DNA from 3 places in the Streptomyces sp. NPDC006368 genome. Region 2 is predicted to be linked to each of the others. Evidence: riboswitches for the same ligand, from Rfam matches in the RefSeq annotation. Region 2 holds a riboswitch; each other region holds the start of a gene.
The links. A riboswitch is a leader RNA that binds a small molecule or an ion and turns the genes downstream of it on or off. The one in region 2 is predicted to bind cyclic di-AMP.
Positions count from the first base shown of each region.

Region 1 (7,903 bases), on a different contig from region 2:
TGATCTCGGGGCTGATCAAGGCCTCCGATCACGGCGAGCACCTCACCGAGAACGAGGCCGCCGCGATGGCGTTCATCCTCCTCTTCGCCGGGTTCGAGACGACGGTCAACCTGATCGGCAACGGCGTGTACGCGCTGCTGCGCCACCCCGAGCAGCGCGCCCGGCTCCAGGAGTCCCTGGCGGCGGGCGAGCGCGGGCTGCTGGAGAGCGGGGTCGAGGAGCTGCTGCGGTACGACGGGCCGGTGGAGCTGGCGACGTGGCGGTTCGCGACCGAGCCGCTCACCCTCGGCGGTGAGCGCGTCGCGGCCGGTGACCCGGTGCTCGTCGTGCTCGCCGCCGCCGACCGGGACCCGGCGCGGTTCGCCGAACCGGACACGCTGGACCTGGCGCGGCGCGACAACCAGCACCTGGGGTACGGACACGGCATCCACTACTGCCTCGGCGCCCCGCTCGCCCGGCTGGAGGGGCAGACCGCGCTCGCGACCCTGCTGACCCGGCTTCCGGACCTGCGTCTTGCGGTGGATCCTGCCGATTTGCGGTGGCGCGGCGGGCTCATTATGCGTGGACTGCGCACGCTCCCGGTCGAGTTCACCCCCTTTGGGAACTGACGGCTCGTCAGTTCTGTGATCTTCGCGTAATCCCAGGTGCATCGACTTGTGACTGACGTTCGAATGCCGCTACGTTCACCGTCACCTCAGCAGTCACGCGAAAGGCACACCGCATGCGCTCCGGGAACGGCCGGCACCGACGACCTCGTCAAGCTCCCGCCATCATCGTGGCGGCGGGGGTGACCGGATCCGCACTCGCCCTTCCGCTGCTCGGCGCGGGCTCCGCGTCGGCGGTGGACGCCGGTACATGGGACCGGGTGGCCGAGTGCGAGTCCGGCGGGGCGTGGAGCGCCGACATGGGCAACGGCTTCTACGGCGGGCTCCAGATCTCGCAGGAGACGTGGGACGCGTACGGCGGCACGCAGTACGCGCTGCGCCCCGACCTCGCCAGCCGCGCCCAGCAGATAGCCGTGGCCGAGAAGGTCCACGCCGCCACCGGCGTCAAGGCGTGGGAGACCTGCGCCCCCATCGCCGGCCTGGGCGGCGCCGCCGACGCGCCCGAAGCGGACGCCGCGCCGGACACCCCGTCCACTCCGGCGGCGCCCGACCCGGCCCTGCCCGTCGAGCCCTCCGACCCGGCGGTGCGGCCGGCGGACCCGGTGGAATCCCTGCTGCCCACCGACCCCGCCGGGGCCGCCCCCGCGACGCCCGCCCCCTCCGGCGACACCCCGAGCGGCGCCGGCAAGCACCGGGGCGAGCCCGCCAAGGACGAGCGGCCCACCGGCGACGCCACGACCGATCCGGCGGCCGGCCCGACGGCGGGCGCGTCCGTGGACCCGACGGCGGACCCGGCGGCCGGCCCCGCGGCGCCCAACGGTGAAAACGCCACCAGCGCCGACAATTCGGTCACCGAGCGCGAAATGGTGCGCCACGCCTCACGGGGTGACGGAACGACACGCGATCCGGCCGCCGTGGCCGACGCGGCGGAGGCGGACGGCGCGTACACCGTCCGACCCGGGGACAACCTGTCCGTCATCGCCGACGCGCACGAGCTGCCGGGCGGCTGGACGGCCCTGTACGACGCCAACCGGGAGGCCGTGGGCGACGATCCCGACCTCATCCTCCCCGGTCAGCGCCTCGATCTGGACGCCGCGCGAGGGTAGTTGGCACCCCTCTGTCCTGTTCTGTACAAGTGAGACAAGCGTCTCTTTGTGCCAACTGGCGACACCTGGCCCGAGACTGGCACCTTTCCGCCCCTCACCAGGGCAAATGTCCGTCAAGGGAGGGTCGATAGGGGTGCATTGAGCGGGATGTCCGTCTTTGATCTCGGGCGGGCTCTGTGTCTACGGTCGTGACTGCTCGCCATCGCGGGCCCCGCCGACCGGAACGCCGAATCCTGCCGCCGGCCGTCGGGAACAGTCGTCGCGTCATGCGCCGAAGGCAGGAGCGGGGGACCCAAGGTTTGCGCCGGTCCCCGGCCGTCGGAAGACGGCCGGACCGGCTTGGGGTGAAGCCGCGCGAGACGATCGCGCGGCCGGGCAGCTCACGCCCGAACCCGACAGCTCACCTCGCAGGCGTCGGTGAGGAGATGTCCCATGCTGTTCTCCGGCAAAGCCAAGCACCGTCGCCCCTCCAAGGCCGTCCGTTTCGCCGCGTTCGCCGGTATCACCGGTGCCGCCGTCGCCGCCCCGCTGCTGGGCGCCACGTCCGCCTCGGCCGCCACCACCGCCGAGTGGGACAAGGTCGCCCAGTGCGAGTCCGGCGGCAACTGGTCCATCAACACCGGCAACGGCTACTACGGCGGCCTGCAGTTCTCGGCCTCCACCTGGGCCGCGTACGGCGGCACCGCCTACGCCGCCACCGCCGACCAGGCCTCCAAGTCGCAGCAGATCCAGATAGCCGAGAAGGTCCTGGCGGGCCAGGGCAAGGGCGCCTGGCCGTCCTGCGGCGTCGGCCTGTCCGGCGCCGCGTACGACGGCGGCTCCGCCGAGCAGAGCGCCCCGCAGCAGCAGGAGCGCGCCGCCGAGCAGCCCGCCACGCGCAGCGAGCAGCGCACCGCGCCCAAGGCCGAGCCGAAGAAGGCCGCGCCGAAGGCCGAGTCGAAGACCGTCACCACCCCGACCGGCAAGAAGGTCGAGAAGGGCGACGGCGAGTACAAGGTCGTGGCCGGCGACACGCTCAGCACCATCGCCGCCGAGAAGAAGGTCGCGGGCGGCTGGGAGAAGCTCTTCCAGCTGAACAAGGACATCGTCGACGACGCCGACCTCATCTACCCGGGCCAGCAGCTGCACCTCCGCTGATCCGCTGATATCCGGCAGGCCGACATCCGGCCTACGGGACGACCCCGGCCCGGCCGCGCCCTTCCCCCGCGCGCCCGGCCGGGGTCTCCCCGTCCGCGGTGGTGACCGGGAGCGGCCCAGCCGGTTACCAGCCGGTAAACATTGTGCGGGTTCGCCCCGGAAAGAGGGCCTCCGGGTCCTTTTTCGTCCCACGGGGCGGGCGTCGGCCGGCCCCGGCCCCGCGGCCGGTTAGGCTCTTGCCGCAAGGCCGAAGAGACCCTGCACCCGCATGCGTCACATTTTGCGTCACATCCCAGAAGGAGATGCTCGTGCCGTCCATCGACGTCGTCGTAGCCCGGGAAATCCTGGACTCCCGAGGCAACCCCACGGTCGAGGTCGAGGTCGGCCTCGACGACGGCAGCACCGGCCGTGCTGCCGTACCGTCCGGTGCCTCCACCGGTGCGTTCGAGGCCCTCGAGCTCCGCGACGGTGACCAGGACCGCTACCTCGGCAAGGGTGTCGAGAAGGCCGTCCTCGCCGTCATCGAGCAGATCGGCCCGGAGCTCGTCGGCTACGACGCCACCGAGCAGCGGCTGATCGACCAGGCGATGTTCGACCTGGACGCCACCCCGGACAAGTCGTCGCTCGGCGCCAACGCCATCCTCGGCGTCTCCCTCGCCGTCGCGCACGCCGCCTCCGAGGCGTCCGACCTGCCGCTCTTCCGCTACCTGGGCGGCCCGAACGCGCACCTGCTGCCCGTTCCGATGATGAACATCCTGAACGGCGGCTCGCACGCCGACTCCAACGTGGACATCCAGGAGTTCATGATCGCCCCGATCGGCGCGGAGTCCTTCTCCGAGGCCCTGCGCTGGGGCGCCGAGGTCTACCACACCCTGAAGAAGGTCCTGAAGGAGAAGGGCCTCTCCACGGGTCTGGGCGACGAGGGCGGCTTCGCCCCGAACCTGGAGTCCAACCGCGCGGCCCTCGACCTCATCCTCGAGGCCATCAAGAAGGCCGGCTACGCCCCGGGCAAGGACATCGCGCTCGCGCTCGACGTCGCCGCGTCCGAGTTCTACAAGGACGGCTCGTACGAGTTCGAGGGCAAGTCCCGCTCGGCCGCCGAGATGACCGAGTACTACGCGGAGCTCGTCGACGCGTACCCGCTGGTCTCCATCGAGGACCCGCTGTTCGAGGACGACTGGGACGGCTGGAAGACCATCACCGAGAAGCTGGGCGCCCGGGTGCAGCTGGTCGGCGACGACCTGTTCGTCACCAACCCGGAGCGCCTGGCCCGCGGCATCGAGGAGGGCGCCGCCAACGCGCTGCTCGTCAAGGTCAACCAGATCGGTTCGCTGACCGAGACCCTGGACGCCGTCGAGCTGGCCCAGCGCAACGGCTTCAAGTGCATGATGTCGCACCGCTCCGGCGAGACCGAGGACGTCACCATCGCCGACCTGGCCGTCGCCACCAACTGCGGCCAGATCAAGACCGGCGCCCCGGCCCGCTCCGAGCGCGTCGCCAAGTACAACCAGCTGCTGCGCATCGAGGAGATCCTCGACGACGCCGCGGTGTACGCGGGCCGCTCCGCGTTCCCGCGCTTCAAGGGCTGATCATCTCCGCGCCGGTCCTCCGTACCGGCCTCCGTACGTCCCCGGCCACGGTCCCGTACCGTGTCCGGGGACGTACGTGCGTAGGAGAGGGAGGCGGAAGCGATGGCCCGGGACCGGTTCTCCACCGCGACCAGGCTGCGGCTGCTCGGCGAGCAGACCGCCGCCCGCGTCTACCGCTCCCAGAGCCGCCGTCACGACCGGCGTTCCCGGCTCACCGGCCGCGCGGCCTTCCTCGCCCTGATCGTCTGTTCCATGGTGGTCGCCCTGGCGTACCCGATGCGCCAGTGGGTCTCCCAGCAGAGCGAGATCGCCGAGCAGGAGCGGCTGGCGACCGAGGCGGGCGAGCGGGTCGAGGAGCTGCGCGACGAGAAGGCACGGCTCCAGGACGACGCGTACATCCGTCGCCTCGCCCGCGAACACCTGCACTACGTACGCCCGGGGGAGACCGGTTACACGGTCATCGACCCCGACGCGGTGCGAGAGCGCCGCACCGACCAGGGCGCGGCCGACCGCCCCTGGTACTCCAACCTCTGGGACGGCGTGGACACCGCCGACCGCACCGACCGCAAGTAGAACCAAGGCAGGCATGGAAACGCCCCCTCCGCAGACCGAACGCACCGAGCCCACCGAGGCGGACGTCGCGGCGTTCAAGGAACAGCTCGGCCGCCCGCCGCGCGGCCTGCGCGCCATCGCGCACCGCTGCCCGTGCGGCAACCCGGACGTGGTGGAGACCGCGCCACGGCTCCCCGACGGCACTCCGTTCCCGACGACGTACTACCTCACCTGCCCGCGCGCGGCCTCCGCGATCGGGACGCTGGAGGCGAACGGCGTCATGAAGGAGATGACCGAGCGGCTCGCGTCCGACCCGGAGCTGGCCGCCGCCTACCGGGCCGCGCACGAGGACTACATCGCGCGCCGGGACGCCATCGAGGTGCTGGAGGGCTTCCCCAGCGCCGGTGGCATGCCGGACCGTGTGAAGTGCCTGCACGTGCTGGTGGGCCACTCGCTGGCCGCCGGGCCTGGGGTGAACCCGCTGGGCGACGAGGCCCTCGCGATGCTGCCCGAGTGGTGGGCCAAGGGCCCCTGTGTGACGCCCTGCTCCCCCGAGGAGGGCGAGAAGTGACCCGGGTCGCGGCCATCGACTGCGGTACGAACTCCATCCGCCTGCTCGTCGCCGACATCGACCCCGCGACCGGTGAAGTCACCGACCTGGACCGGCGGATGACGATCGTCCGCCTCGGCCAGGGCGTCGACAGGACCGGCCGGCTCGCCCCCGAGGCGCTGGAGCGGACCTTCGCGGCGTGCCGCGAGTACGCCGACGTCATCAAGGAGTACGGGGCGGAAAGGCTCCGCTTCGTGGCGACGTCCGCCTCGCGCGACGCCGAGAACCGCGACGACTTCGTGCGCGGCGTGCGGGACGTCCTGGGCGTGGAGCCCGAGGTCATCACCGGTGACCGGGAGGCGGAGTTCTCCTTCACCGGGGCGACCAGGGAGCTGGACGGCGCCGCCGCGGGGGAGTACCTGGTGGTGGACATCGGCGGCGGCTCCACGGAGTTCGTGGTCGGGACGGCGCACGCGCGCGCCGCGCGGTCGGTCGACATCGGCTGTGTACGCCTGACCGAGCGTCATGTGCGCAGCGATCCGCCGTCCGGGGCCGAGGTCGCGGCGATCCGGGCGGACATCGAGGCCGCGCTGGACCTGGCGGAGGAGACCGTTCCGCTGCGCGAGGCGGAGACGCTCGTCGGGCTGGCCGGGTCCGTGACGACGGTGGCCGCCATCGCGCTGGGGCTGGACGCGTACGACTCGGCGGCGATCCACCGCTCCCGCATCCCCTACGAGCGGGTCGCCGAGGTGACCGCGCGGCTGGTGGCGTCGACCCACGACGAGCGGTCGGCGATCCCCGTGATGCACCCGGGCCGGGTGGACGTCATCGTCTCCGGGGCCCTGGTGCTCCAGGCGATCATGGAGCGGATCGGGGCTCGGGAGGTCGTCGTCTCGGAACACGACATTCTGGACGGAATCGCCCTGTCGCTGGTCTGACGGGGGTCCGGCCGGCCCCCGGCCGGACAGCCCGTCGGAAAAGTTCGTGAAGTTCTTCACAAGGAAAAGGGCCCTGAGCGGGGTCACGGAGGCCGTTCCGGCCCCCCGGAGACCTCATCGGGGCCCTTTCGCGCACCGCTGAGCGCTTGTTCACCTGTGTTTCGTAGGTGTGAACTCCGGGGCGGTCCACCGTTACAAGGTGGTCGCTCTCCCAGTTCACGGGCGGTGAGGAACGTCTTCCGTTACACCGTGGTTCCCCCGCCGCGCCATGACCTCGGTCACGTGGGCGGCGCAGTGTAGCAGAGGTCCCCCAAGAGCTTGTGAAGGGGCGCACGAGCGACCCCCCTCCGGCGGGTGGATACTCGATGGCATGAGCACCACGGAGCGTCCCAGGATCCTCGTAGTAGGCGGTGGGTACGTAGGCCTGTACGCAGCTCGGCGCATTCTCAAGAAGATGCGCTACGGCGAGGCGACCGTCACGGTCGTCGACCCCCGGTCGTACATGACCTACCAGCCCTTCCTGCCCGAAGCCGCCGCCGGCAGCATCTCGCCCCGGCACGTCGTCGTCCCGCTGCGACGCGTGCTGCCCAAGGCCGAGGTGCTCACCGGTCGGGTCACCACCATCGACCAGGACCGCAAGGTCGCCACGATCGCGCCGCTCGTCGGCGAGGCGTACGAGCTGCCGTTCGACTACCTGGTCATCGCGATGGGCGCGGTCTCCCGCACCTTCCCGATCCCCGGCCTCGCCGAGCAGGGCATCGGCATGAAGGGCATCGAGGAGGCCATCGGCCTGCGCAACCACGTCCTCGAGCAGCTCGACAAGGCCGACTCGACCACCGATGAGGAGGTCCGCCGCAAGGCGCTGACCTTCGTCTTCGTGGGCGGCGGCTTCGCCGGCGCGGAGACCATCGGCGAGGTCGAGGACCTGGCCCGCGACGCCGCGAAGTACTACAAGAACGTGAAGCGCGAGGACATGCGCTTCATCCTGGTGGACGCCGCGGACAAGATCCTGCCCGAGGTCGGCCCCAAGCTGGGCCAGTACGGCAAGGAGCACCTGGAGGGCCGTGGGGTCGAGGTCTACCTCTCCACCTCCATGGACTCCTGCGTCGACGGCCACGTGGTGCTGAAGAACGGCCTGGAGGTCGACTCCAACACCATCGTCTGGACCGCCGGTGTCAAGCCGAACCCGGCGCTCGCCCGCTTCGGTCTCCCGCTCGGCCCGCGCGGCCACGTGGACTGCGACGCCACCCTCCAGGTCAAGGGCACCGACTACATCTGGGCCGCCGGCGACAACGCCCAGGTCCCGGACCTCGTCGGCCGCAAGGCCGGCAACGAGAACGCCTGGTGCCCGCCGAACGCCCAGCACGCGCTGCGCCAGGCCCGTGTCCTCGGCGACAACGTGATCTCCGGCATGCGGGGCTTCCCG
Region 1 is NZ_JBEXQK010000012.1:54,479-62,381, forward strand. It holds gene ABZZ38_RS12390 (cytochrome P450) at 1-608, shown strand, start outside; gene ABZZ38_RS12395 (transglycosylase family protein) at 788-1,711, shown strand; cyclic di-AMP (ydaO/yuaA leader) riboswitch at 1,971-2,140, shown strand; gene ABZZ38_RS12400 (transglycosylase family protein) at 2,144-2,848, shown strand; gene eno (phosphopyruvate hydratase) at 3,157-4,437, shown strand; gene ABZZ38_RS12410 (septum formation initiator family protein) at 4,540-5,010, shown strand; gene ABZZ38_RS12415 (DUF501 domain-containing protein) at 5,024-5,560, shown strand; gene ABZZ38_RS12420 (Ppx/GppA phosphatase family protein) at 5,557-6,477, shown strand; gene ABZZ38_RS12425 (NAD(P)/FAD-dependent oxidoreductase) at 6,848-7,903, shown strand, end outside.
Region 1: it holds a riboswitch for cyclic di-AMP, as region 2 does, so the genes downstream of both, ABZZ38_RS12400 (transglycosylase family protein) here and ABZZ38_RS24345 (M23 family metallopeptidase) in region 2, are expected to answer to the same signal.

Region 2 (7,903 bases):
CGCCGTGCCGGAGCGTGCCCGTTGGCGCTACAAGCCCCGCCGCCTGTGGCGCAGCAGGGTCGTGCGGGTCGGCGCGGTGTTCACTCTCCTCGCCCTCTGCGGGCTGGTGATCCTCGCCCTCGTGCGGGAGCAGACCGGCACCCAGGGCTTCCTGGTGGGCCTCGGCCTCGCCATGCTGCCGGTGCCGCTGCTCATGGCGGCGTTCCGCTGGCTCGACCGGGTCGAGCCGGGCCCCTGGCGGAATCTGCTGTTCGCCTTCTCCTGGGGCGCCTGCGCGGCGGCGCTCGTCGCGATCATCGCGAACAGCTTCGCGACCCGCTGGATAGCCACCGCCACCGCCGACCCCGCGGCCGCCGACACGCTCGGCGCGACCGTCATAGCGCCCGTCGTGGAGGAGAGCGCCAAGGCGGCGGCCGTGCTGCTCCTCTTCCTCTTCCGCAGACGTGACTTCACGGGAATCGTCGACGGCGTCGTCATCGCGGGTTTCACGGCGACCGGCTTCGCCTTCACGGAGAACATCCTCTACCTGGGCAACGCCTTCGGGGAGGACCAGGAGTTCGGGACGTCGGGTATCGCGTCCGTCACGGCCGCGACCTTCTTCGTACGGATCGTGATGTCCCCGTTCGCGCACCCGCTGTTCACCGTGCTCACCGGCATCGGCTTCGGCATCGCCGCCCTCACCGCCCGCCGCAAGCGGGTACGCCGCGTCGCGCTGCCGCTGCTGGGGCTCGCGCTGGCGATGGGCGTGCACGCCCTGTGGAACGGGTCGGCGGCCTTCGGGCCGTGGGGGTTCTACGCGGTGTACGGCGCGTTCATGGTGCCCGCGTTCGGGTTGCTGACGTGGCTGGTGATCTGGACCCGGCAGCGTGAGCTGCGGACCATATCCGGTGAGCTGCCCGCGTACGCGGCGGCGGGCTGGCTCTCCCCCACCGAGCCGCTCGCCCTCTCCTCGATGCGGGCGCGCGGTCTGGCCCGCGCGTACGCGGCGCGCTCCTTCGGCCCGGCGGCGGCGCGCGCGGTGGGCGAGTACGAGGCGTTCGCGACGTCGCTGGCGTTTCTGCGCCACCGGGCCCGCCGCGGTGCGGTGGGCCCGGACTTCGTGGCGCGGGAGCAGGAGCTGCTGCACCACCTGTGGCAGCGCAAGGAGATGGCGGGACCGGCACTCACGTACGCGGCGCGCGCGACGGGCCGGGTGTGGGCGCCTCCCCCGTACCTCGACTACGGCGGCTACAACCCGTACCGCAGCTAGGCGGCCCCACTCCGGCCCCACTCCTGCGTCCTCCGGACCGCGCCGGAAGGCGAGGCGTCGGGCCCTCAGGCCTCGGGCCCTCAGGCGTCAGACGTTCAGGCCCTTGCCGCGCAGCCACGCCATCGGGTCGATCCCGTCGCCGCCGGCCGTGTGCACCTCCAGGTGCAGATGCGGCCCGGTCACGTTGCCGGTGGCGCCCACCCGCCCGATGGTCTCGCCGGTGCCGACCTGCTGCCCGGCGCTGACGGTCATCGAGGACAGGTGGCAGTACCAGACCTCGGTGCCGTCCTCCAGCTCCAGCACGATGCGGTAGCCGTACGCGCCCGACCAGCCGGCCGACTTCACGGTGCCGCTGTGGACGGCCTTGGCGGGCGTGCCCGTCGGGGCGGCCAGGTCGAGGCCGGTGTGGTAGCCGGAGGACCACATGGAGCCGGACTGCCCGTAGGTGGAGGTGATGGTGTACGAGGACGTCGGCAGGGACCAGCTCGCGGCCAGCTTGGCCAGGCGCTCGGTCTCCGCCTTGGCGGCGGCTTCCGCCTCGGCCTTGGCCTCGGCCTTCGCCTTGGCCTCGGCGGCCTGCTTCTCGGCGGCGGTCTGCTGGGCCTTGGCCGCGGCGGCGGCCTGCTCGGCGGCTTGCTTCTCGGCGGCGGCCTTGGCCGCCGCGTCGGCGGACGCCTGCTGCTGTTCGGCCTGCTGGAGGATACGGGCGCGCAGTGCCTCGCCCGCGGTGGCCGCGCCGTCCTGCTGTTCGGTGGGGCGCTCGGCGGTGGTGAGGGTCGCGGCGGTGAGCGGCGCGGTGTTCACGGCGGTGTCGCCGGCCACGTCGTCGTCGGAGATCAGGGAGCCGACGCCCGGCAGGGACTCGGCGTCCGGCAGGCTGTCCGCGATCGCTCCGGGCAGATCGGGCAGGGATATGGAGACCTGCGGCTTGTCCTGCGCGGTGGCCATGCCGCCCGCGCCGACGGCCGCGATGACACCGACGCCGAGGACGGTGGAGCTACGCGCGAGCCCGCCGCGCTGCTTGGCGATCCGGTGGCGGCCCCGGACGGGGCGGACGGTTTCCTCGGTGGGGTTCCATTCCTCCCACTGTCTGTCAGCGGGGGCACCGGAACCGTATGAAGCGGCGGCGTAGGGGGCCGAGAGGGGCACGCGGACCCCTGGGGCCTCCGGGGCCGACGGCGCTTCGGAGGCAGGCCTGTTGGACGCCACTGAGGCGCACTCCTTTCCTTCCTTCTCGCCTACCGGGTTAGCTGACGGGTTCGGAGCAGGAAGGTCTCCTACGGGCGGTGGGCCCGATGCACCCCAAGGTGGTGGTTCCCCGGTTCCCTTGCGGAATTCGGCGCGCGCGCACGGTGCCGTCACTCTTGAGACGGCTGGGACGACCGCGCTGCGTTATCGAACGTTAATAGACGCGGGGCCGTGATTCCAAGCCGTTCCTACTGATCATTAACTACTGAGCGCGGGACTTACCGGGCCACATACGGGCAGATCAGCGCAACATGACTGCCTCTCAGGACACGCACGCCCCACCCCACTTCCTGACAGTTCGTCAATTGTTATGCGGAGTGGTGCAGGGTGATCACTCCTCGTGTCCGCCGGGCCCGTCCCCCTCGGGCCGGTTCAGCGCCAGCAGCGCCATGTCGTCGGTCGTCGCCCCGCCCCCGGTATGCCGCCGTACGTCCTCGACGAGCACGTCCAGCAGCTCCTGCGGTCCCGAGAAGCCGCGCCCCGCCAGCCGGGCGGCCGGGTCGTAGAAGACGCCGCCCGCGTCCCGCGCCTCGGAGAGTCCGTCCGTGTAGAGGAGGAGCGTCGCCCCTGGCGGGTACGGCACCTCATCCGCCCGGTCCGGCCACGCCCCCAGGTCCACCATCCCGAGCGGCAGCGTGGGCTCGGCCGGCTCCAGCCGCTCCAGGGTCCCGTCGGCGTACAGCAGCAGCGGCTCGGGGTGACCCCGGTTGACCACCCGTACCACCGCCTCCCCACGCGGCACTTCGGCCAGTACGGCCGTGGTGAACCCCTCGAAGGCGTCGAGCCCGTCGCGCCGCGTCCCCTCCCGCGCGAGCGCCCGCTCCAGCCGCTGCGTGACGCCCTCCAGCGAGCTCTCCTGCTCGGCCGCCTCCCGGAACGCCCCCAGCGCCACCGTCACCGTCTCGACGGCGCCCATCCCCTTCCCGCGCACGTCGCCGACCACCAGCCGCACCCCGTGGGGCGTGTCCTGCACGGCGTAGAGGTCACCGCCGATGAACGCGTCCGCCTGCGCCGCCTCGTACCGGGCCGCGACCCGCAGTCCGCCGATCCGCTCGGCGGGCGTCGGCAGCACGGCGCGCTGCGCGGCCTCGGCGATGCTCCGCGCCGACGCGAGCCGCTCCCCGCTGCGCCACACGACCCGGTGGATGAGCAGCGCGAGCGCCGCGACCGTGACCAGGGTGATGAGCTCGGTGAGCGAAGCGGCCTCGCCCAGCGTGCCGCTGTGCAGACGCAGCCCCACCACGGCCAGTACGGCGAAGAGTCCGGCCAGCAGGGTGGCGCGGGCGGTGAAGAACGGCGCCGCGACGAGAGGGGCGGCGGCGAAGAGCGGCACGGCGGTGAACCGGGGCGGGGTCGCCAGGTCGTACGCGATGCCGCCGGCGATCAACAGGGCGGGCAGGGCGCGCAGGAACCGATGCGTCGCCCGGCGCCGCACGCCGCCGACGCCACCGCGCCCGCCGTCACCACCGCCCGCGCCGCCACGCCCCACCGCTGTTCTCCTGCCGCCCGCTCCACCCACCACGGCTGCGGACGGTAACGCGCCCCGGGCTGGCTGTCCGGAGCCGCGCCGCACGGCGACGGCGACACACCCCGATGCGCCGTACATACGACGAAGACCCGGTGCACAAGGCACCGGGTCTTCGTCGTTCAGTAGCGGGGACAGGATTTGAACCTGCGACCTCTGGGTTATGAGCCCAGCGAGCTACCGAGCTGCTCCACCCCGCGTCGGTAAACACCACCTTACGCCATCGGAAGCAAGATCATCACCAGGTGCGTCTCAGCGGCCCGCGCGCTCGTCGGTGCCCGGCGCCTTGGCGGTGCTGATGGCGATGCGGTTCCAGGTGTTGATGGTGAAGATGAGGGCGAGGAGCCGGGCCAGCTCCTCCTCGTCGAAGTGCGCCGCCGCACGGGCGTAGACGTCGTCCGGCACCCCCGCGTGCGCGACCAGCGTGACGGCCTCGGCCAGGGCGAGCGCCGCCTGCTCCCGCTCGGTGAAGAAGTGCGCGGCGTCCTTCCAGACCGCGACCATGTGCAGCCGCTCCTCGCTCTCGCCCGCCTTGCGCGCGTCGCTCGTGTGCATGTGCAGGCAGTACGCGCAGCCGTTGAGCTGTGAGGAACGGATCTGGACCAGCTCGACGAGGGCGGGGTCGAGGCCCTCGCGGGCGGCGGCGTCGAAGCCGATCAGCGCCCTGAACGCCTTCGGCGCGGCCTTGGCGAAATCGACCCGGGAACCCGTGGGAGCCACCCCACCGGCCGAAGCCGCAGAAACCGTGGAACCCGTGGAAGCGGTGGAAGCGGTGGGCGTCGTGGGAACCGTGTGCGTCTGCGTCGTCATACCCATGAACCTACGGGCCCGAAAGACCGTCTGTAGGGTGCACTTCCATGCCGGATTCATGGGTCAATTCCGCGGAGCGCACCGGCTCCGACCTCCACCTGGAGCTGTCGCGGACGGGCAGTCGCCGGGCCGCGCTCATCGCCGCGCTGCGCGACGCCGTACGCAGCGGCCGGCTCGCCCCGGGGACACGCCTGCCGCCTTACCGCTCCCTCGCCGCCGACCTCGGCCTGGCCCGCAACACGGTCGCCGACGCCTACGCCGAGCTGGTCGCCGAAGGCTGGCTCACCGCCCGCCAGGGATCCGGCACCCGGGTCGCCGAGCGCGCCGCGCCCCCGCGGCCGGCGCGCGTGCCCGTCCGCGTACCCGTCCGCACACCGGGGCAAGGGCAGGGGCCGGGACAGGGACCGGCCCGCCCCGCACACGACCTGCGGCAGGGCGTCCCGGACGCCTCCTCCTTCCCCCGCACCGCCTGGCTCGCCTCCGCCCGTCGCGCCCTGGCCGCCGCACCCCACTCCGTCTTCGGCCCCGGCGACCCCCAGGGCCGTATCGAGCTGCGCACCGCCCTCGCCGACTACCTGGCACGCGCGCGTGGCGTCCACACCGACCCCGAACGCATCGTGATCTGCTCAGGCTTCGCCCACGCGCTGCGCCTGCTGTTCGGCGGGGGCGTCCTGGGCGGGCCGCTGGCCGTGGAGTCGTACGGGCTCGGCTTCCACCGCTCCCTCCTGGACGCCGCCGGGGTCCGTACGCTCCCCCTCGCACTCGACGACCACGGCGCCCGCACCGAGGAGCTCGCCGGCCTCGGCCGCCGCGTACAAGCCGCGCTCCTCACCCCCGCCCACCAGTTCCCGACCGGCGGCCCGCTGCGTCCGGAGCGGCGTGCGGCGGTCGTCAACTGGGCGCGCGCACACGGCGCGCTCGTCCTGGAGGACGACTACGACGGCGAGTTCCGCTACGACCGCGAACCGCTCGGTGCCGTCCAGGGCCTCGACCCGGACCACGTCCTCCACCTCGGCTCGGTCAGCAAGAGCCTCTCCCCGGCGGTACGCCTCGGCTGGATGGTGCTTCCCGAGCGTCTCGTCGATCCGGTACTCGCCGCGAAGGGCGAACGGGAGGCGTGGGCAGGCGTCCTGGACCAGCTCACCCTGGCGGACTTCATCGAGTCGGGGTCGTACGACCGCCACGTCCGGCGGATGCGGCGGCGCTACCGCGACCGCCGGGACCGGCTCGTCACCACCCTCGCCGCCCGCGCCCCGCACATCGAGGTCACCGGCATCGCGGCCGGGCTGCACGCCGTGCTGCGCCTGCCACCGGGGACCGAACGCTCCACGGTGAAGGCCGCCACCTGGCAGGGCGTCGCCCTCGACGGTCTCGCCGTCTTCCGCCATCCCGACGCCACCATGCCCGCGCCGGACGGCCTCGTCGTGGGCTACGCCGCCGCGCCGGACCACGCGTACGGCGCTGCGGTGGACGCCCTGTGCCGGGCGCTGCCGCCGCGGTGATCACATGGCGCGGGTGGCGTGCTGTTCGCGCCGGGCGGGTACGGCGCATGCCGCCGTGCCGCCCGGCATGCGGTGACGGTTCCTCGCCACGACCCGGTAGAGGCCGTGGGCGGCCCACCGCAGGGGAGGCAGCGTGAGCAGCGCGCCGAGGGGCGCCCACCCGCCGCCCGCGCTCAGGAGGACCTTCGCCACGGCCTGGGCACCGCCGTACACCGTGCCGGCCGGGGTCACCCACAGCACCTCGTGCCCGGCGCGCTCCGGTGTCACCCCGAGCGCCGCCAGGTCCGCGAACTGCCACGGGACGATCTCGCAACAAGGCCGCAGACGCCGCTCGATGAACGTCACCGATGTCGTGCAGAAGCCGCAGTCCCCGTCGAAGACGAGCACAGGTCGAGTCCTCATATCCCCATGATGCGGGCTCGGCCACCCGAAGAGCCTGGCACCGGCCACCCCTCCGCCACCGGCCCGGGCTGCCGAACTCACCTGCCCCAGGCGGCCGTCAACGACGAGCGGCCGGCAACGACGAAGCGCCCCACCCGGCCGGAACCGGAGGGGCGCTCTCGCGGACCGGGGGCCACGCCCCTGTCCGCCGCACGTAGGCCGTGTGGGACTCGAACCCACAACCAACGGATTAAAAGTCCGCTGCTCTGCCAATTGAGCTAACGGCCCGTGACCCGCAGCATAGCCCGCGCGCCTCGCGTCATGCCGAGCATAGCCGTCCCGGGCTGCGGGAGCCGATCGAGTATCGGCTCCTCCGCCCGGCGAGCCGGACGCGAGGCCCAAGGGGGCCGGGCGGAAGCCGGACGGAGAACGGGCCTGTGCGGCAACCGAAGTGCCGCACAGGCCCGCTCGTCATGCGTGGGGATCAGCCGTTGCGCTTCCAGCGCGGCTTGTCGTCACGGCGGCCGAAGGAGGAGCCGGTGTTCGCGCCGCGGTGGTCGTCCCGACGGCCCTGCGGGCGGTCGTTGCGGTCGTGGCCGCGGAAGCCGCCCGTGGGGCGGTCGTCGCGACGGTCGCGGTTGAACGGGCGGTCGCTGCCACCCCGGTGGTCACGGCGCTCGAAGGGGCGGCCGTTCCGGTCGCCACCACGGTCATCGCGGCGGTCGTCACGGCGGTCATCGCGACGGAAACCACCCGAGGGGCGGTCGTCACGACGCTGGAAGCCACCACGGTCGTTGTCCCGGCGGTCCCGGTTGAACGGACGGTCGCCACCACGGTCATCGCGACGGTCGTCACGGCGGTCGTCACGACGGAAACCACCCGAGGGGCGGTCGTCACGACGCTGGAAGCCACCACGGTCGTTGTCCCGGCGGTCCCGGTTGAACGGACGGTCGCCACCACGGTCATCGCGACGGTCGTCGCGACGGAAACCACCCGACGGGCGGTCGTCACGACGCTGGAAGCCACCACGGTCGTTGTCCCGGCGGTCGAAGTTGCCCCGGTCGTCACGGCGCTGGTAGCCGCCGTCACGACGCTCGTCGCGCGGCTGCTCCGGTACGGAGATGGCGGCGACCGCCTCCGCGACCTCGGCCTCGGCCGCCTCCATCACCTCGGCGACGGCTGCCTCCG
Region 2 is NZ_JBEXQK010000040.1:16,140-24,042, forward strand. It holds gene ABZZ38_RS24340 (PrsW family intramembrane metalloprotease) at 1-1,249, shown strand, start outside; gene ABZZ38_RS24345 (M23 family metallopeptidase) at 1,337-2,398, opposite strand; cyclic di-AMP (ydaO/yuaA leader) riboswitch at 2,470-2,601, opposite strand; gene ABZZ38_RS24350 (PP2C family protein-serine/threonine phosphatase) at 2,829-3,986, opposite strand; tRNA gene ABZZ38_RS24355 (tRNA-Met) at 4,149-4,222, opposite strand; gene ABZZ38_RS24360 (carboxymuconolactone decarboxylase family protein) at 4,275-4,838, opposite strand; gene ABZZ38_RS24365 (PLP-dependent aminotransferase family protein) at 4,880-6,334, shown strand; gene ABZZ38_RS24370 (DUF393 domain-containing protein) at 6,335-6,736, opposite strand; tRNA gene ABZZ38_RS24375 (tRNA-Lys) at 6,931-7,003, opposite strand; gene ABZZ38_RS24380 (DEAD/DEAH box helicase) at 7,200-7,903, opposite strand, start outside.

Region 3 (7,903 bases), on a different contig from region 2:
TAGCTCTGCGGAAACTTGACGGAGGACGTGGAGGCGGCGTCGTACCGGTAGACCGGACCGCCCATGGGCGACTCCGACCCGCTGCCGAACTCCGGTACCGAACCACCGTCGTAGGGGATCCACGCCGGTTGGGCGGGCGGCAGGTCGGTGAGGCCGGTGTTGCGCGGCGAGGTGTTCTTCGGGGCGGCGCAGTCGAACGTCGCGCCGGAGGTACGGGTGGCGAAGTCGAAGTCGACGTACGCGTCGTTCCTGCCCGTGCAGTACGGCCAGCCGTAGTTGCCCGCCTTGGTGATCCGGTTGAACTCGACCTGTCCGGCCGGGCCCCGGGAGGCGGAGGCGATACCCGCGTCGGGCCCGTAGTCACCGACGTACACGGTCCCCGTCGGCTTGTCGACGCTCATCCGGAACGGGTTGCGAAAGCCCATCGCGTAGATCTCCGGGCGGGTCCTCGCGGTGCCGGGCGCGAACAGGTTCCCGGAGGGGATCGCGTAGGAGCCGTCCGCGTTGACCTTGATGCGCAGCACCTTGCCGCGCAGGTCGTTGGTGTTGCCCGCGGAGCGCTGGGCGTCATAGGCGGGGTTGCGGGAGGCCCGCTCGTCGATGGGCGTGTAGCCGTCGGACGCGAAGGGGTTGGAGTCGTCCCCGGTGGACAGGTACAGATTGCCCTGCGCGTCGAAGTCGATGTCGCCGCCCACGTGGCAGCAGATCCCGCGTGACGCCGGTACGTCGAGGACCTTCTTCTCGCTCGCGGTGTCCAGCGTGCCGTCGGCCTTCAGCACGAAGCGCGACAGCCGGTTCACCCCGTCGAAGGGCGCGAAGTCCGCGGCCGTGCCGTCACCGGGGGCGTCGCCGCCCGGGGTGGACAGCTTGGGCGCGTAGTACAGATAGACGTGCCGGTTGGAGGTGAACCCGGGGTCCACGCCCACACCTTGCAGGCCTTCCTCGTCATGGCTGTAGACGTCCAGCTTGCCCGCCACCTTGGTGGTGCCGGCGGCGTCGGTGAGTCGCAGGGTGCCGTCCCGTGAGGTGTGCAGCACCGAGCGGTCGGGGAGGAGGGCCATGGTCATCGGCTCTCCGGTCTCCGCGACCCCTTTGGCCAGGGTCACCTGCTGGAACTCCTCGGCCACGGCGGCTTCTTCCGTGACGGGGGAGGCGGCTGAGGGCCCGGCGGGGGCCAGGAACCCGGCGGCGAGCAACGCCGTGAGGAGTAACGCCGGTACGTGCCGTGGTCGATGCGGTCTTGTGCGCACAGAGGTCTCCCGGACAGGTGGGGGTACCCGAGCGGCCCGGAACATGGGCCGGCTGGGGGGAGCACAGGCGCGCGCCGTCGCGCCGGGATGACCGGTCACGCGTATGACCGGTTCATTTCAAGGAAGTTAGCGGGACCGGTCCCCGCGCGTAACCCCTTTCGCGACGGCTTTCCCTACTTCTTCCCCGGCCAGGACAAAGGCCGTGCCCGCGGCGGGACGCCCGTGTGCCCCCGGTTCCCACCGTCCCCGCCCGGCGGGGCGGGACGGGCATGGTGTCCGGTCGCCCCGTCCCGCACGACACCCTCGCCGGGGACGCCCGCCGCGTACGCCATGGGGCGCCACGACGGGTCCCGCCCGTACGTGTCCGGGGCGGCTGTTCAGCGGTACGCGGCCGAGGCGGTGAGGTTTCTCGCGCTGGACGCGTGGGCCGCTTCCCCGCCGCGCCGCACGAACCCCGCCCTCACGTCAGCCGGCGAAGCGGCGCACATAACGCCGCTGCCACGGGGTCTCGACGGCGTGGCGGTCGTGGTTCCGGCGCACGAACTCCACCGCGCGATCGGCCGGTACGCCGTCGAGGACGGCCAGGCAGGCCAGGGCCGTGCCGGTCCGGCCCCGGCCACCACCACACGCCACCTCGACGCGTTCGTCACCGGCACGGGCCCAGGCCTCGCCGAGGACGGCACGCGCCTCCTCGCGGTCGGCGGGAAGCCGGAAGTCCGGCCAGCGCAGCCAGCGTGCCTCCCAGGGGACCTCGGGAGGCCGCTTGCCGAGCAGGTACACCGCGAAGTCCGGCGCGGGGCCCTCCGGAACCGGACGGCGCAGCGCGCGACCGCAGACCAGCCGCCCGGACGGAAGCCGCAGGACGCCGCTCGTGCCGGCATTCCAGGTCTCGGTCATCACGCCGGCGTATCCGTGGGAGCCGGGACCCGGCCCCCACGGATGACAGGCTGTCAGTAGGCGCCGAAGACGTTGTCGATGGAGCCGTACCGGTCGGCCGCGTAGTTGCACGCGGCGGTGATGTTGGCGACCGGGTCGTAGGGGTCCGTCGACGTACCGGGCACGTGGTAGGCGCGGAACGTGGGGTCGATGACCTGGAGGAGGCCCTTGGAGGGCGTTCCGGCCGCGGCGTTGGAGTCCCAGTTGTTGATGGCCAGCGGATTGCCGGAGGACTCGCGCATGATGTTGCGGTGAATACCGTCGTACGTACCCGGGATTCCGTGCTTGGCCATGACGGCCAGCGATTCCTTGATCCATCCGTCGAGGTCGTTGGTGTACGCCGCGGGCTTCGCGAGAGCGGTACGCGTCGTGGATCGGTCCGCTCGCTCCGGCGAGGCCTTCTTGACGATCGTCAGCTTCATGCCGGGGCGAATCAGCGAAGGGTTGTCGCCGACGACCTTCCGATTGTCCTCGTAGAGCTTCTTCCAGCCGCCGCTCAGCTGGTGATCCCGGGCGATCTTACTCAGGGTGTCGCCCGCCACCACGGAATACGTGCTGGGCGACGCCTTTTCCGCGTTCGGGGCGGCCTGGGCCGTCGTCGCCCCGAGGATCGGGAGGGCCAGCGCGGCGCCACCCGCTCCGGCGGCGACGAAACGGCGCGTGAGCGGACTGTTCTTGGATCGACGGTGCTTACCCTTTGCGGGCATGGCGAATTCCTCTCCGTCGCCTGCGAGGTGAGCTGTCGGGTTCGGGCTGGAGATGCCCGGTCGCGGTGCGCGCGACTTCACCCCGAGCCGTTCCGTGGTCGCGGATCGGCGGCTTACCTGGGTCCCCCGCTCCTGCCGTACGTGAATGGGTGGGTGCGGATTCCGGGAGGCGGCAGGATTCGGCGGTCCACCCGGATTGACGGTGACCGTAAGCGAGACGGGCCGGACGGAACAAGACCGGAATTCCGCACCGCCGGATGCGCGGAGTAATCACCTCGGGGAAAATCCATGATCCGCTGCGGCCGAAATCCCCAACTTTCCCTTCTGCGGCCGAGAATCAGGCGGGTCGCGGGTGGCATCGCATTCCCCGGGGGTGAGAGAAATCACGCGATGCACGAAAGCGTGAACACCATCGGAGAACCGAATAACTTCGACGAACCGGCTGAATGGCCCAAATGATAGGGATACCGTCGAAACGGTCATAACGCCCCCGTTCGCCATCCGCCGGTGAGGGCCGCCCCCGAGGAACTCGGGAAGGTCGGGAACGGCGGGAAGACCGAGCCCCGCCGCGGTCTTGTCACCCCCGGTCCTTCATCCGGACAGTACGAGCATGGCGATCGTCGTACTGGTGGGCACGCTGGACACCAAGGGGCTGGAGTACGGATGGCTGCGGGAGCGGCTGCTGCGTCGCGGAGTCGACGTGCTCGTCGTGGACGCGGGCGTGGCCGGCGAGCCGCGTGTACCCGCCGACATACCCCGCGCCGAGGTGGCCCGGGCCGCCGGCGTCGACCTGGAGCGGCTGCGGGCCGAGGGGGACCGCGGCGCCGCCGTGACCGCGATGGCCAGGGGCGCGACCGAGACGGTCCTGCGGCTGCGCGAGGAGGGGCGGCTGGACGGCGTCCTGGCCATCGGCGGCAGCGGCGGTACGTCCATCGCCACCCGCGCGATGCGCGCCCTGCCGCTCGGGGTGCCGAAGGTGATGGTCTCGTCGATGGCCTCGGGCGACGTCTCGCCGTACGTCGGGTCCACCGACATCACCATGATGTACAGCGTCGTCGACATCGCCGGCGTCAACAGCGTCTTGGCACCCATCCTGGCGAACGCCGCGGACGCCGTCGCGGGGATGGCCCGGGGCTTCGCCACCGCGTCCCGCGCGGTGCGGCCCGCCGATCTCGGGGCGGCCGGCCGGCCCCTGGTCGCGGCCAGCATGGCGGGTGTGACGACCCCGGGTGTCGACGCGGCCCGCGAACGGATGACGGGGCTCGGTTACGAGGTCCTCGTGTTCCACACGAGCGGCACCGGCGGGCGCACCCTCGAGGCACTTGCCGGGCAGCGGCTGTTCGCGGGCGTCCTGGACCTCACCCTCAGTGAGCTCGCCGATGACCTGTGCGGGGGGATCCTCACGGCCGGCCCCGACCGGCTGCTCTCCGCGGGACGCCATGGCATCCCCCAGGTGGTGAGCCCGGGCGCCCTGGACATGGTGAAGTTCGGCCCGCTCGACACCGTCCCCGCACGGATGCGCGACCGTCACGTCCACGTGCACAACCCGTCCATCACCGTCGTCCGTACGACGGAGGGGGAGTGCGCCGAACTCGGTCGCCGGGTGGCCGCGAAACTGCGTGCCGCGACCGGCCCCACCGCGGTGTGCCTGCCGCTGCGGGGCCTGTCGACGCTGGGCGAGCCGGGCGGGCCGTACCACGATCCGGTCGCGGACGAGGCGCTGTTCGGCGCGGTGCGCGACGGGCTGAGGGGCAGCGCCGTGGAGGTGGTCGAGGTCGACACGCACATCAACGACCCGTCGTTCGGCCGTGCGGCCTCGGATCTGCTGCACCGGATGATCGCCGCCGGCGTACGGGAGGCCGGCGGCGCGTGACCCCCGACCCCGGCACCGGCCCCCCGGCACCGGCCCCGGCACCGGCCCCGGCTCCGGCATCCGGCACCGGCCCCCGGCGCCGGATGCCGGACACACCGTCACACGGGGAGGGACGCGGCCCGGGCCTTGTCGATGAGCAGGTCGAGGAGCGAGAGCAGTGCCTCGCGGACGTCGTCCCGGGAGCGGGCGTCCAGCATCAGGACCGGCGTGTCCGGGTCCCGCAGCCGCAGCGCCGCTCCGATCTCCTCGGCCGTGTAGTGCTGTTCGCCGTGGAAGCAGTTCGCGCCGACGACGAAGGGCAGCCCGCGGTTCTCGAAGAAGTCGACGGCCGGGAAACTGCGGTCCAGGCGCCGGGTGTCGACGAGCACGATCGCCCCGAGCGCCCCGTTCAGCAGGTCGTCCCACATGAACCAGAACCGCTCCTGGCCCGGGGTGCCGAAGAGGTAGAGGACGACCCCCGCGTCGGTGAGGGTGATCCGGCCGAAGTCCATCGCCACGGTGGTGACGGCCTTGGACTCGATGCCGTCGAGGTCGTCGACGCCGATCCCCGCGGCCGTCAGCCGCTCTTCCGTACGCAGCGGCTCGATCTCGGAGATCGTCTCGACCAGGGTGGTCTTGCCGACGCCGAATCCTCCTGCGATGAGGACCTTGACGGGGGCCGCTTCCGGGGACGACGAAGGGTCAAATGCGGGCAAGGTTGTCCCTGATTCTCATGAGCAGGCGGGCATTGGTGGTCTCGGACTCCTCCAGCGGCGGACGGTGGTGGATCAGCCCGCGGTCCGCGAGTTCGCCGAGCAGGAGCGTCATCGGAGTCAGCCGCATGTGCATCCGGGCGGCGAGCTCCGCGACGGCCAGCCCGTTCGGCGCCGGGCACATGGCCAGGATGGTCTGCCACTCCGAGGGCAGACCCGCCCGCGCGTCCGCGGCGACCGCCGCCGTGATGGTGGTGTCCATGGTCAGCTGCGTGTGCGGAGCGGCTGTACGGCCGTCGGTCAGGGCGTACAGCCGCGTCCGGCGGCGTCCCGCGGGCTGGGGATCGTCGGGCATTACGACGTGGGCGCCTGGGTGCGCTCAGGGGTGCCCAGCCACTCGCCGAGCGCCTGCGCGGTGCGTACGGCCTCACCGCCCAGCTCGCCGAGCCGCGCCTTGCGGGAGGTGACGACGATGAGGGTGCTGCCTTCGCCGCATCCGACGATGCACAGGTAGCGGTCGTCCATCTCGACGAGCTGGCGGATCACCCGCCCGCCGTCGATCTCCCGGGATATCGCCTTCATCGTGGCCGCGATACCGGAGGACGCCGCCGCCACGCGCTCGGCCTGGGGCCGGTCGAGCAGATAGGCGCTGAGCTTGATGCCGTCGTTGGACAGGAGCACGGCTCCCTGGATGCCGGCGATCCTGCTCAGGTTGTTGTCCAGGACGCTGTAGATCATGTCGTTCGATGTCGTCGTCATGGCTGATCCCGTCGGAGCTCTTGTTCGACTTGCTGGGTTCCGTGTTCGTAGTCCGACCAGGCGTCGGCCACTTCCTCGGGTGTCGCCGTGTCCTGGGCGACGGTTGCCTCGGGCGCGCGGGGCTCGCGCAGCTGCTCGGCCATGTGGGTCTGCGGGACGCGCTCGGGGAGAGGCGGCCGTGAGCCGGTGCCGAGCGACCGCACCGGGGTGCGGTCCGGGGCCGGATCCGGGCTCTGCTCCCGTGTCCCGTGCCGGGTCCTCTCCTGGGCCCGCGCCTGCGTCCGCCGCACCGGCAGGGCCGCCGCGGCGCCCACGTGCAGCACCAGCTCCGGCTTGCGCTCCTCCGAGGACTCCTCCACGGACCTCTCCGCGGACTCCTCCACGGGCGGGCCCCCCTCCGCCGGACCGCCCGGCCCCACGCGTGCGCCCGGCTCCACGCGCGTGCCCGGCCGTCCGGAACGACCGCCCTGCGCGGGTACGGCCGGCGCCGCGGCGCGCGGCGGTACCGGTTCGGTCGGTACGAGGTGCTCGGCCGGGATGATCACCACCGCCGACGTCCCGCCGTACACGGACCTGCGCAGGGTGACCCGGGCGCCGAGCTGGTCCGCGAGGTGGCCGACCACGAAGAGGCCCAGCCGGTGCGCGTTCTCCGCCAGCACGGCGTACGGGGGAGCGGAGTGCAGCCGCCCGTTCATCTCCTCGTACGCGGCGGGCGACACCCGGGGGCCACGGTCCTCGATCTCGACGGACAGCCCGTCGGCGACCGTTTCGGCCCGGATGACCACCTTCGACCTGGGCGGGGAGAAGCGGGTGGCGTTGTCCAGCAGTTCGGCCAGCAGATGGCTGATCTGGCTGATGACGCGGGGTTCCACGCTGATCTCGTCCAGCGCCTGCCGTTCGATCCGCCGGAAGTCCTCGACCTCGGCGGCCGCCTCGCGCAGCAGGTCGGCCACGCGCATGGGGTCGGTGTGGGGGTCGGGGATCTCGCCGCCCGCCAGGATGAGCAGGTTCTCGATCTGCCGCCGCATGCCCACCGTCAGCTGGTCGGCGCGCATCAGCTGGGCCAGCAGGGTCTCGTCGTGGCCGAAGGAGTCCTGGAGCTCCTCGGTCAGGCCGAGCTGACGGCTGACCAGGTTTCCGGTGCGGGACGCGATGCCCGCGGCGAACATGCCGAAGCCGTGGCGCTCCGCCGCCAGCTGCCGGTGGCCGTCCACGGACACGGACACCACCCGCGCGAACGCGTCGTTGATACGGCTGACCTCGTCCCGGCCGCCGGTGAGCACCGGCAGCGCGTCGCGGTCGACCGGCTGCCCGCGCTGGAGCCGGGACACGACGTCCGGCAGCGTCTTTTCGGCCACGGTCACGGTCCGCTCGTGCAGGTGGCGCAGGCGGCGCAGCACCGAGCGCGTGGTGAACGCGACGCCGACCGCGACGAGCAGCAGGGCGCCCGAGCTCCCGGCGATCAGCCAGGTGACCTCGGTCTGCAGCTCGTCGGCCTTGGCGTCGGCGTGGGCGAGCAGGCCGCGCGCCCGTTCGGCGTTGAGCCTGTCCAGCCGCGGGGCCCATTCCTCCCGCGCCGCCCGCCACTCGACGATCTCGCGCGGAAGTCTCACGCCGACGGCGGTGTCCTTGTGCTCGGACAGCACGGCCGTCTCGATGCGGGACTTGCTCTGCCAGCCGTCGGAA
Region 3 is NZ_JBEXQK010000008.1:84,418-92,320, forward strand. It holds gene ABZZ38_RS09340 (PQQ-dependent sugar dehydrogenase) at 1-1,250, opposite strand, end outside; gene ABZZ38_RS09345 (protein phosphatase) at 1,716-2,147, opposite strand; gene ABZZ38_RS09350 (LysM peptidoglycan-binding domain-containing protein) at 2,201-2,893, opposite strand; cyclic di-AMP (ydaO/yuaA leader) riboswitch at 2,898-3,055, opposite strand; gene ABZZ38_RS09355 (Tm-1-like ATP-binding domain-containing protein) at 3,504-4,766, shown strand; gene ABZZ38_RS09360 (ATP/GTP-binding protein) at 4,865-5,461, opposite strand; gene ABZZ38_RS09365 (DUF742 domain-containing protein) at 5,448-5,813, opposite strand; gene ABZZ38_RS09370 (roadblock/LC7 domain-containing protein) at 5,813-6,217, opposite strand; gene ABZZ38_RS09375 (sensor histidine kinase) at 6,214-7,903, opposite strand, start outside.
Region 3: it holds a riboswitch for cyclic di-AMP, as region 2 does, so the genes downstream of both, ABZZ38_RS09350 (LysM peptidoglycan-binding domain-containing protein) here and ABZZ38_RS24345 (M23 family metallopeptidase) in region 2, are expected to answer to the same signal.